Regions from separate parts of the Arthrobacter sp. NPDC080073 genome, predicted to be linked through region 2. Evidence: riboswitches for the same ligand, from Rfam matches in the RefSeq annotation. Region 2 holds a riboswitch; the other holds the start of a gene.
The links. Region 2 has a riboswitch for glycine ahead of gcvP (aminomethyl-transferring glycine dehydrogenase). Riboswitches for the same ligand answer to the same signal wherever they lie in the genome.

Region 1: linked by a shared signal. The riboswitch ahead of lipA (lipoyl synthase) and the one ahead of gcvP (aminomethyl-transferring glycine dehydrogenase) in region 2 are both predicted to bind glycine.

Annotation. Positions count from the first base shown of each region.
Region 1 covers NZ_JBFBKR010000013.1:107,600-113,362, reverse strand. The annotation lists gene AB0O52_RS15565 (MFS transporter) at 1-899, opposite strand, end outside; gene trmB (tRNA (guanosine(46)-N7)-methyltransferase TrmB) at 977-1,900, shown strand; gene AB0O52_RS15555 (hypothetical protein) at 2,704-2,910, shown strand; glycine riboswitch at 3,328-3,426, shown strand; gene lipA (lipoyl synthase) at 3,581-4,606, shown strand; gene AB0O52_RS15545 (methylenetetrahydrofolate reductase) at 4,623-5,435, shown strand; gene AB0O52_RS15540 (zf-HC2 domain-containing protein) at 5,470-5,763, opposite strand, start outside.
Region 2 covers NZ_JBFBKR010000014.1:92,353-98,115, reverse strand. The annotation lists gene AB0O52_RS16180 (hypothetical protein) at 1-143, opposite strand, end outside; gene AB0O52_RS16175 (sigma-70 family RNA polymerase sigma factor) at 367-1,185, shown strand; gene AB0O52_RS16170 (MFS transporter) at 1,224-2,765, opposite strand; gene AB0O52_RS16165 (TetR/AcrR family transcriptional regulator) at 2,848-3,396, shown strand; glycine riboswitch at 3,585-3,682, shown strand; gene gcvP (aminomethyl-transferring glycine dehydrogenase) at 3,844-5,763, shown strand, end outside.

The DNA.
Region 1 (5,763 bases), on a different contig from region 2:
GCAATGAACGAACCAAGCATCTGCAGCACAATCGACACGGACACGATCAAGCCGGCCGTCCCGCCGTCGATCCCGCGATCACGCAGAATCGGCGCCAACCAGGCAAACACGCTGAAGGACATCATCGCCTGCAACACCATGAAGATGGTGACCTGCCAGGCGACGGCGGAACGCCAGACGTTCGCACCGCCGTCGGCGGCATTGTGCCGGACGGGATGCTGGCGGACCGCCAGCGGCAGGAAAAGCACAAGTACGACGGCGGCGGGCAGCGCCCAGAACCACAGCGCCGAGGTCCAGTGCCCGGCCGCCGTGAAGACGGGATAGGTGAAACCGGCACCAAGTGCGGCGGACGCGCAAATCGCCGTCGTATACAGCCCGCCCATGAGCCCAAGCCGATGCGGGAAGTCGCGCTTGACCACGCCGGGAAGCAGCACGTTGCATAGCGCGATCGCGGCGCCGCACGCGGCGGTGCCGGCAAGGAGGGCCGGCAAGTGCCCGGCGCCGGCGAGGTCCACGGGACGGAGCAGCAGCCCAGCCGTTAGCACTGCCATCGCGCCGAGCAATACTCTTTCGGCACCGAAACGGCGCGCCAGGACCGGCGCCAGCGGTGCGAAGACACCCAATAAGGTCACCGGCACTGTGGTGAGGACAACCACTGCCCAGCCCGGCAGCCCGGCGTCGGCGGTGACTTCCGGAAGAACCGCCGAAAAGCTCGAAAACACCGTCCGCAGGTTCAGGCCGATAAGCACCAGGCAGATCCCCAGGAAAACGAGTCCGGAGCGCGTCTTGACCTGGGTGGGCTCGGCGGCGGGAACCTCGTCGATCTCGGCGTCGACGAGGATCTCCGGGACGGCGGAGTGCGGCTTGGTGTTCTCGGGGGAGCTTGAAGCACGGGTCACCAACCCATTCTGGCAGTTTGTCCACTTACGCAGGCTCCGCCGCGGGCGTTTGGCCCTGCAACGGTATTCTGGAGGAGATGAGTGAAACCCCAGAATCCCCCGAAACACCGCAGTCTTCGCGCCCCGTGACCCCTGGCAGCCAGGCCTCCTTTGGCACATATGGTGGCCGGCCGGTCAGTTTCGTCCGCCGCGGGACCCGCCTTCAGGGCCGCCGCCAGGCAGCGTGGGAAGAGCACTCGGACCGCTGGGCCATCCAGGTTCCGCGGCATGTCGCCAACACCTCCGTGCACCCGGACTACGTGTTCGACGCCGAAGCCGAGTTTGGGCGCAAAGCACCGCTGATTGTCGAAATCGGTTCGGGACTCGGCGACGCCGTGTGCCACGCAGCGGAGCAGAACCCGGACAAGGACTTCCTCGCCGTGGAGGTCTATACCCCGGGCCTGGCCAACACGATGATCAAGATCAACAGCCGCGGGCTCAGCAACGTGCGCGTGGTGGAGGCCAACGCGCCGGAGGTCCTGGCCACCATGCTCCCCGCGGGTTCGGTGAGCGAGCTCTGGGTCTTCTTCCCGGACCCATGGCACAAATCCCGGCACCACAAACGCCGCCTCATCCAGCCCGCGTTCGCCAAACTCGCTGCGCGGTCCCTCAAAAAGGGTGGCCTGTGGCGGATCGCCACCGACTGGTCCAACTACGCCATCCACGTCCGCGAGGTCCTCGCCGGCTCCACCGAGTTTGAGAACGTGCACCGCGGCGAGCGGACCGGCGCTGACAGCCCCCTCACCCAAGTGTGGGAATCCGGAGTCGAATCCATGGTTGGCGGGGCACCTGTCAAGGAAGGCCGCGCCCCTGTCAGCACGGAGCACACCGGCCCCAACGAGGGAGTGGACCACGTGGGCGGGTGGGCTCCGCGCTTCGATGGCCGCATCCGCACCAGCTTCGAAAACAAGGCCCACGAGGCCGGGCGCATGATCTTCGACCTCAGCTACCGCAGGATCTAGGGGCAGATATTGGTGGGGCAACGAAGGCGTCCACCTTGTTTAGCTCGTTGAACTTACTACTTGGTCCCGCACCTCAAGGTGGCGCCTTCCCAGGCGCTGGCTGATCCCACTGCCCCGGTCGGGAACGTCCCAGTACTACGGACGAACATCCTGAATGTCGATTCACGAAGGTCCGCGCAAACGACCTCAGGAGATGTCTGGATCAAGGATGCTTGTCCCTGGTTAAAGCTATTGAACGGACCTGCGACTCGCTGAAGCCCCCACCAAACCGTCTTATACAGATTCGTTGTCTGGGACATGCTGATCATGAAGACATTGCACGTCGTCTTTGGGTGACCCCCGACAGTTCCATACGGATAGATGCTTCCTGATGTCCGTTTATAAACGTTTCCGGTGTCAATGGTGCAACGCTGGCCGCTAACACCGGCGATCGCCGACAGGCTGGTAGGAGCAGCGACTTCCTTCGAGATTCGGTTCTTGGGGGTCTCTTCCGTGAATGTTCCCAAGCTCTGCTGGGCTGTAGCTACCTCGGCCCAAGTCAGGTCGCCAGGTTTCGGCGCCGCGACCTTTGGATCATATGCCGGAGCATCGGCGGGGGCGTCTGGCGCCTTCGGCGACTGTTCAATGGCAGTTGACGGCCCTGCCGCGAACAACGAGGCCAGTAACAGGGCTGACGTGGCAAGTACGGATATTTTCTTCATGGCTCCCTTTGCTAATTGCTTTCTGTGCTTAAAACGTTCCGACTAGACAACCGGGCGTTATAAAAAGGTCAAGGCGCTCAAGTTTTCAGGTACCCTGTCAGCATGGCTGCGGTGTGGATCGTCCAACACGATGAAGAGGAACCATTTAATGCCGTGCTTGGCGTCTTCGCATCTCAAGACGAGGCGGAAGTGTTCGCCGAGGAAATCAAGCATGAGTACGCCAGAGGTGTCATCTACTCCCGTTATGAGATCGGATACCGCTTCAACAGAGGACCTGGGCACGTGAGTTTCGGCCCCGGCGACCAGTAACTGGCGGCAACTGCGCCGTACATTCTTAAGGTTCTTGACTTTCGATTCACCCTGTCTTCCGACGAGCGTTATCGGGAGGGGCGACCGGTAAGGCAAATGCTTCAGAATCAAATTAGGCAGAAAAGGCAAATTAAGCAACATTTTTTGTTAAACGGATGGAGGACTTTATCGTGGAGTTCTAGAATCTGGTACTCACAATTTTTATCTTTTGATGTTCCCCAATACTCAATCCCCAATCCAAACACCACTCAATTTTTTGTCTTCGAGCACTCAATTTTGCATATCGACCACTCAGGCAAGAGCAAAACCCTTGACACTGCGTGGTGGGAACCTCGGCTGGAACGGGGGCGTCCTTTGCGCACCGCACAGGCACCGGATACCATGTGAGACGTGTCACCGAAAGGCGGCACGTGCTTATGATCTGCGGCGGGAGAGCCCTGCCGGTACGTTTCAGCAGGCGCCGTAGGAGCAAATCCTCCCCAGGAATCTCTCAGGCCCATGTACCGCCGCGGCAAGGCAACTCTGGAAAGCAGCCCGGGCAACCGGACTCACCGACGGTGCAAGCGTCCAGCCACGAGGCGGAGACGCGGAAACTCTCAGGTCCAATACAGAGCGGGGAGGAACCGAATCAACGTGGTGCGTCCGCGCCACCTGAATTATGGAGTTCCTCATGACCCTGGCACCCGAAGGCCGTAAGCTGCTGCGCGTTGAACAGCGCAACAAAGCCGTCCCGGTCGAACGCAAGCCCGAGTGGATCAAGGCCAAGGTCCAGATGGGCCCGGAGTTCGTGGGCCTGAAGAACCTCGTGAAAAAGGAAGGCCTGCACACCGTCTGCGAGGAAGCCGGCTGCCCGAACATCTTCGAGTGCTGGGAAGACAAGGAAGCGACCTTCCTCATCGGCGGCTCCGAATGCACCCGCCGCTGCGACTTCTGCCAGATCGACACCGGCAAACCCTCCCCCGTGGACCGGTTCGAACCCACCAAGGTCGCCCGCTCCGTCCAGGCCATGGCCCTGCGCTACGCCACCGTCACCGGCGTCGCCCGCGACGACCTCGAAGACGAAGGCGTCTGGCTCTACGCCGAAACCGTCCGCAAGATCCACGAACTGAACCCCGGCACCGGCGTCGAACTGCTCATCCCCGACTTCTCCGGCAAACCCGAACACATCAAAGCGATCTGCGACTCGAACCCGGAAGTCTTCGCGCACAACGTCGAAACCGTGCCCCGGATCTTCAAGCGCATCCGCCCCGCGTTCCGCTACGACCGCTCCCTGGACGTCATCACCCAGGGCCGGGCCGCCGGCATGGTCACCAAATCCAACCTGATCCTGGGCATGGGCGAAACCCGGGAAGAGATCTCCGAAGCACTGGCCGACCTGCACGCCGCCGGCTGTGACCTGATCACCATCACCCAGTACCTGCGCCCCTCCGAACGGCACCTGCCCGTGGACCGCTGGGTCAAACCCCAGGAATTCGTCGAGCTCGCCACCGAAGCCGAGGAAATCGGCTTCCTCGGAGTCATGTCCGGCCCCCTGGTCCGCTCCTCCTACCGCGCCGGACGCCTCTGGGCCACCGCGATGCGCAAGAAAGGCCGCGAAATCCCCGCACACTTAGAGCACATTGCCGAAGGCATCCAGGACTCCGGCACCACCCGCCAGGAAGCCCGCACCCTCCTCGCACACCACGCGACGGCCTGATCCGCAAGGAGCCAGCATGTTCCCCACCCGGATTGAAATCATTCCCTCAGACGGAATCGTCGAGAAAGTCCAGGCCGCAGTGCCGCTTTCCACAACGCTCACCGTTACCTGCTTGCCCCATCACGGGATCGCGCGGACCATGGAGGCTTCCATCAAGCTCAGCCTTCTGGGCTACAACGTGGTTCCGCACCTCTCGGCACGCGGGCTGGAGCACCGGTCGCAGCTTTCCCGCATCCTCCGGGACTGCGAGGCTGCCGGGATCACGGAGGTCTTCGCCATCGGTGGAGACGGCGCGCAAGCTGCCGGCCCCTATGGATCGAGCCTTCCCCTCTTGGCGGACATCGCCGAGTGCTCCGGCGGCAGCATCACCGCGGGCATCGCCGGTTACCCCGAGGGGCATCCTTCCGTGAGCGGGCTGGACTTGCTGGATGCCCTGTTGGCCAAACAACATCTGGCGACGCACGTTGTCACGCAAATGTGTTTCTCCGCCCCGAAGGTCCTCGATTACGCAGCACTCCTGCGCCGCGAAGGGGTCGACCTGCCGGTGTGGGCCGGTGTTCCCGGGGCCGTTCCGAGGACAAAACTGCTGGCGCTGGCGACCCAGATCGGCGTCGGGACCTCCTTGAAGTTCCTCAGCAATAAAGGGACCCTTGCGCGCAAGCTTCTGGGCGTGGACAAGTACTCACCGGAAGGCCTGGTTTCCGAACTAACGGCGCGCCCGGATGGTATCTCCGGAATCCATCTCTACAGTTTCAACCGACTGGACATGCCAAGTTGGGGGGGAAGCGATCTGCCAGATCCCGAGCCCAGCGAAGCAGCATCCGCCTAGCCGCGTACGCTGACCCCCTAGGTCCTGGGAACCCCTAGCTTCCCGGGACTGAAATCACCGCGACCGTCTTCTGGGCGTCATCGCGCAGTTCCACGCCCGAAATCCCGGCGAGCTGGACCGGCGTCGCGCCCGTGACCTTGATGTGGCCGCTGGAGGTCGCCGTCCAACCGCACGCCATTTCCTCCGTGCCGTCGCGGCCCTTGACCCATAGGTACATCGTGCCCTGCGCCGGCATGCTGCGGCCTTCCAGTTGCAGCTCGGTCCCCCACGCCTTCCTGACGAGCCCCACAGTGAGCTGCAGGCCGCTGTCCGTCTGCAGCGAGTAGCT
Region 2 (5,763 bases):
TTTTCCACGTCGGCGGCAGTGAATTTCAATCTAGGCCAGTTGCCTGCCCGAACGTGCAGCAACTGTGTTTCGAGCCGGTACAACAGCAGGTCCAGCTGTCTCCGCTCCCGCCACAGCATCGCCGATAGCTCGTCCGCCCCCACGGTTCCCCACTCCCTGGTTTGGCCTGCGGAACATGATTCCGAGGCCTCTTTTCTATCTTTTTCATGAGCGTACACGCATTGTTATTTTCCAGATGATATGTTCACTGAATACATGTCTGTTCCATGTAATCTTCGGCACGTTGCACCGTCTCGGCAGCTCGCCCATGAAGTCCCTGGAATCAGGCTTGGCAACTCAATAAACAGGTCTCATGGGGGGACTAATTTGAATCGCGAAGAACGCAACGAGTTGGTGGTGCAGCACTTGCCGCTCGTTGGCTACTTGGTGTCGGAGCTCTGCGCGAGAGCTTCTCATTTGTCGCGCGACGATTTCGCATCGGTAGGGTCCGTAGCGTTGATAACGTCTGCCGATTCCTTCGATCCGAACCTCGGAGTCCCCTTCGGCGCATTTGCGCGCCGCCGCATCGTCGGAGCCTTTGCGGACGAGATGCGGGCCAGCGACTGGGCCACGCGGTCTGCGCGCAAACGCATCAAGGAAACCATGTCGGTCCAGGAAACGCTGTCCGGCGTCCTTGGCCGCACGCCTTCGGTCGCCGAAACCGCGTCAGCCCTGGGTGTCGAACGCAGCGTGGTGGAAGCCGCCCTGGCCGACGCCGCACGCACCCTGTCGCCGCTGGACGACGTCGTCGTGGACACAGTCGCCGCGGACACGATCTCCCCGGAGCACTCAGTCCTGGCCGATGAGCGCCTCAAGTACCTTCGCGCCGCCGTCGCCGCCCTGCCGGAAAAGATGCGTTACGTCGTCGAGGAGATCTACTTCGGGGGGCGGACCGTCAAGGAACTGGCCGAGGAACTCGGTTCCACGCACGCGGCGGTCTCCCAACAGCGCGCCGAGGGCATCCGCCTCATGCGCGATGGACTTTCCGCGCATTACGCGGACGATCCCGAGCAATCCTTCGAGCCCCAATCGCGCATTACTGCCCGACGCCGGCACGACTACCTCTCGACGCTCGCCACCGCTACCTTGGGCGGAATTACCCGTAGTTTCAGTACGCCTGATGCTGCCTTGAACCGGGCCGTCTAGACTTCACGAGTCCTCGAAGCCCGCAAGGCAGCCTTGGCCTACTTTGCGGTCGGCACGCGGCGGAGCACGACGGCGGCAAGGACTGCCGCTCCCGCCATCAGTACCAGCCCGATCGCTGCCGTGATGTGGACGCCCGATTCAAAGGCGGCACGCGCGGCGGTGGCCAGGGCGTCGCCCAATGGTTGGGGCAGCGCGGCCGCGACGTCCATGGCTCCGGCGAGCGTCTCCCGCGAGCGTTCGGCTGCGTGGCCGGACAATTCGCCCGGAAGCAGCAAGTGGTGTTGGTAGGACGCTGTCAGGATGGAGCCAAGCACGGCCGTGCCCAGCAATGATCCGAGTTCGTAACCCGTTTCGGAGATCGCCGACGCCGCACCCGCCTTGTCGGCGGGGACCGCGCCAAGGATCATGTCGTTGGAGATGGTCTCCGCCGAACCGACCCCTATGGCCAGCAGCAGGAGTGCCGTCAAAAGGTACCCGGGCCCCTGGCTGTGGTTGCCGAGCGCGGCCACGAGATATCCAACGGCGCTCAATGCCAGCCCCGCTGCTACCACCAGGCCCGGGCGGATCCGCTTGACGAGTGGAACAACCACCAGGCCCGCCACGATGGTGGCCAGCAGTGCCGGAACCATCGCGATACCCGCCTGCATGGGGGATTGGCCTTCCACGAGCTGCAAGTGCTGCGCGAAGAAGTAGATGAAGCCCGTCATGGAGAACAGGGACAAGACGTTGGCCGTGATGGCAGTGCTGAAGACCTTGTTCCGGAAAAGCCGTACATCCAACATCGGCGACGCCAACGTGCGCTGCCTGCGGACGAAGACGATTCCCATGACCAGGCCGAATGCCATGAAGGCCGCGGGACCAGGGCCAAAACCGTGCACGGCTGCCTCTTTGATGCCATAAACCACGGGGGCCATCGTCAGGATGGACAGCACGACGCTGGGAACGTCGGGCTTGCCCGGGTTGCGATCCTTGGATTCGGGGATGAGGAACGGGCCGAAGGCGAGCAGGGGCAGCAACAGTGGCACTGCAACCAGGAACACGGCTCCCCACCAGAAGTGCTCCACGAGCCAGCCACCGAAGATCGGTCCGAGCGCGGCGCCGCCGGAGAATCCGGCGGCCCACACGGCGACGGCGAGCCGGCGGCGGTTCGGGTCCGGGAAGATGTTGCGGATCAAGGACAGCGTGGACGGCATGAGCATGGCTCCGAAGATGCCCATGCCGGCACGTCCGGCGATGAGCCATTCAGCCGACGGCGCGAAGGCGGTGGCCGCGGAAACGGCTGCGAACCCCGTGCTGCCGATTAACAGCAAGCGGCGGCGGCCGATCCTGTCTCCCAGGTTTCCCATGGACACCAACAGCGCGGCGAGGACAAGCGCATACGCATCAACGACCCAAAGGAGCTGCACGCCCCCGACGTCGAGCGAACGCGCGATCTGCGGCAGGGCAAATGTCAGCGCCGTATTGTCCACAGCCACCAGCAGCACGGGGAACATCAGGAGTGCCAGGGCAGCCCAATCTCGCCACGGGGCGGATTGGATCGAAGGGGTGCGGGGGTGCTGGGTTGTGGACGGGCTGAACATGGACATAACTGTACCGTCTGGACGGTATAGTTTCAATCCGACTCATAAAATTGCCACATCGAACTAAGGGATGATGGACACCATGCCGCGAAAACCTATTGCCCGGGACGCTGTCCTGGATGCCTTTGAAGCCCTGCTGATCGAGGTGGGGGAGCGGGCTGCCACCCTGGACGCCGTCGCCAAGCGCGCAGGTGTCTCCAAGGGCGGCTTGCTCTACCATTTCCCGAACAAGGAAGCCATGATCAGTTCCTTGCTCGAACGCATGGACGGGCTGGCCGCACTGGACATCGAGGCAATGAAGACAGCCCCCGAAGGCGCGGCCGCGTTCTTTATCAAGTCGTCCCTGTGGGCGGATACTCCCTTGGACCGGGTGTTTGTAGCGGCCACGCGCCTCGCGGAAGTAGCCCATGAAGAAACGCGCAGGCGTTTCGCCGGGATCCAGCAACAATGGCTCGACGTGCTCGCCGAGGAAGTGGGGCCCGAAATGGCCAAAGCGGTCCGGTACATGGGCGACGGCCTTTACTTCAATGCGATGCTTGAAGGCGGCGCCGGTGATACGCAAGCCAAGGCCAGCGCGAGGAGCGCCGACGTCGGAGCGCTGCTGGCCGCCGTCGAGCGCCTCCGTAACTGACCGGCAGCCCAACTGACTCGCAGTAGATGTCGTTTTGAGGCTCCAAAACGACAATAAGTGCGAGTCAGTTGGGAAAGTCGGGCAGCTCGCTGACCATATTTGCGGACGCGGGCAGTCCATAGGACAATTGATAGTTGTGGCAGCCGTCACCGGCAACCACTGTAGATTCATATAACTGAATACGCCTTTGATCTGCGGCGGGAGAGTCCTGCAGGCATGTGATGCAGGCGCCGTAGGAGCAAATCCTCCCCAGGAATCTCTCAGGCCCCCGTACCGCCGCGGCAAGGCAACTCTGGAAAGCAGCACGCTGACGCGTGCTCACCGACGGTGCAAGCGAACCAGTGCCACAAGCACGGATTCGCGGAAACTCTCAGGTCCAATACAGAGCGGGGAGGAACCCGATTAGCTGTGGCGTACCCTGCGCCGCCTTATTAATGGAGTTCCTTCGTGACGGTTAGCTCAACCTCCACTACGTTCGTGGACCGGCATATCGGCGCCCGCCGCCAGGCCGATATTGACATCATGCTCAAGTCTGTCGGTTACGACAGTGTCGATTCGCTCGTGGACACCGCGGTTCCCAATGACATCCGCCAGGACGTCGCCTTGAGGCTGTCCAAGCACGGCACCGACGCCCTCAGCGAGGTCGAGGTCCTGGCGGAACTGCGCAAACTGGCGGCCAAGAACAAGACGGCCGTGCAGATGATCGGCCAGGGCTATTACGACACGGTGACTCCGCCGGTGATCCGTCGCAACATCCTCGAATCCCCGGCCTGGTACACGGCCTACACCCCATACCAGCCGGAAATCTCCCAGGGCCGGCTCGAGGCGCTGCTGAACTTCCAGACCATGGTCCAGGACCTCGTGGGCCTGCCGATCGCCAACGCTTCCCTGCTGGACGAAGCCACGGCCGTGGCCGAAGCGGTCCTGATGATGCGCCGGGCGAACAAGAACAAGTCCGCCCATGACGGCAAGACCGTCCTGGATGCCGACTGCCTGCCGCAGACCATCGCGATCGTGAAGGGCCGTGCCGAGGCGCTGGGCTTCGAGGTGGAGATCGCGGACCTGTCCCGGGGCCTGCCCGAGGGCGAGATCAACGGGATCGTGCTGCAGCAGCCGGGGGTTTCCGGCCGGGTGTTCGACCACTCCGGCGTGATCGCCGCCGCCAAGGAACGCGGCGCCCTCGTCACCGTCGCCGCGGACCTGCTGGCCCTGACCCTGATCACGCCTCCGGGCGAGCAGGGCGCCGACATCGCCGTCGGCTCCACCCAGCGTTTCGGGGTGCCGCTGTTCTTCGGCGGCCCGCACGCGGCGTACATGGCTGTCCAGAAGGGCCTGGAGCGGTCGATGCCGGGCCGTCTGGTGGGCGTTTCCAAGGACGACGCCGGCACCCCCGCCTACCGACTCGCGCTGCAGACCCGTGAGCAGCACATCCGCCGCGAGAAGGCGACGTCCAACATCTGCACCGCGCAGGCCCTGTTGGCCATCGTTTCCTCGATGTACGCCGTGTACCACGGCCCCGATGGCCTGAAGGCGATCGCCGAGACCGCCCACAACCACGCCCGGACCCTGGCCGCGTCCTTGAAGGCCGCGGGCCTTGAGGTCCTGCACGGCAGCTTCTTCGACACCGTCACCGTCCGGGTCCCGGGCAAGGCTGCCGGAATCGTCGCCGCCGCCGAGGCCAAGGGCATCAACCTGCGCGGCATCGACGCCGACACCGTAGGAATCTCCGTTGACGAGACAACAACTGAAGAAATCCTCGGCGACGTGGCCGCAGCGTTCGGCGCTTCGCTCGCAGACGGGGGCGAGGGCTTCGCCCTGGAGGCCGCCGTCGAGCGCTCTTCGGACTACCTGCAGCACCCCGTGTTCAACACCCACCGTTCCGAAACCCAGCTGCTGCGCTACATCCGCAAGCTCTCGGACCGGGACCTGGCGTTGGACCGCACCATGATCCCGCTGGGATCGTGCACGATGAAGCTGAACGCCACCGCCGAGATGGAAGCCATCTCCTGGCCGGAGTTCGCCTCGATCCACCCGTTCGCCCCGGATTCCCAGACCGAAGGCTGGCGCGAACTGATCGAAGATTTGGAAGCTGACCTGACCGAGATCACCGGTTACGACCAGGTCTCCATCCAGCCCAACGCCGGTTCCCAGGGCGAACTCGCGGGCCTGCTGGCCATACGCGGCTACCACCACTCCCGCGGTGACCTCCAGCGCAACGTCTGCCTCATCCCGGCTTCCGCCCACGGCACCAACGCCGCCTCGGCAGTGTTGGCCGGCATGAAGGTGGTGGTGGTGGCCACCGCAGCCGACGGCACCATTGACCACGCGGATCTGCAGGCGAAGATCGACGCCAACAAGGACGTCCTC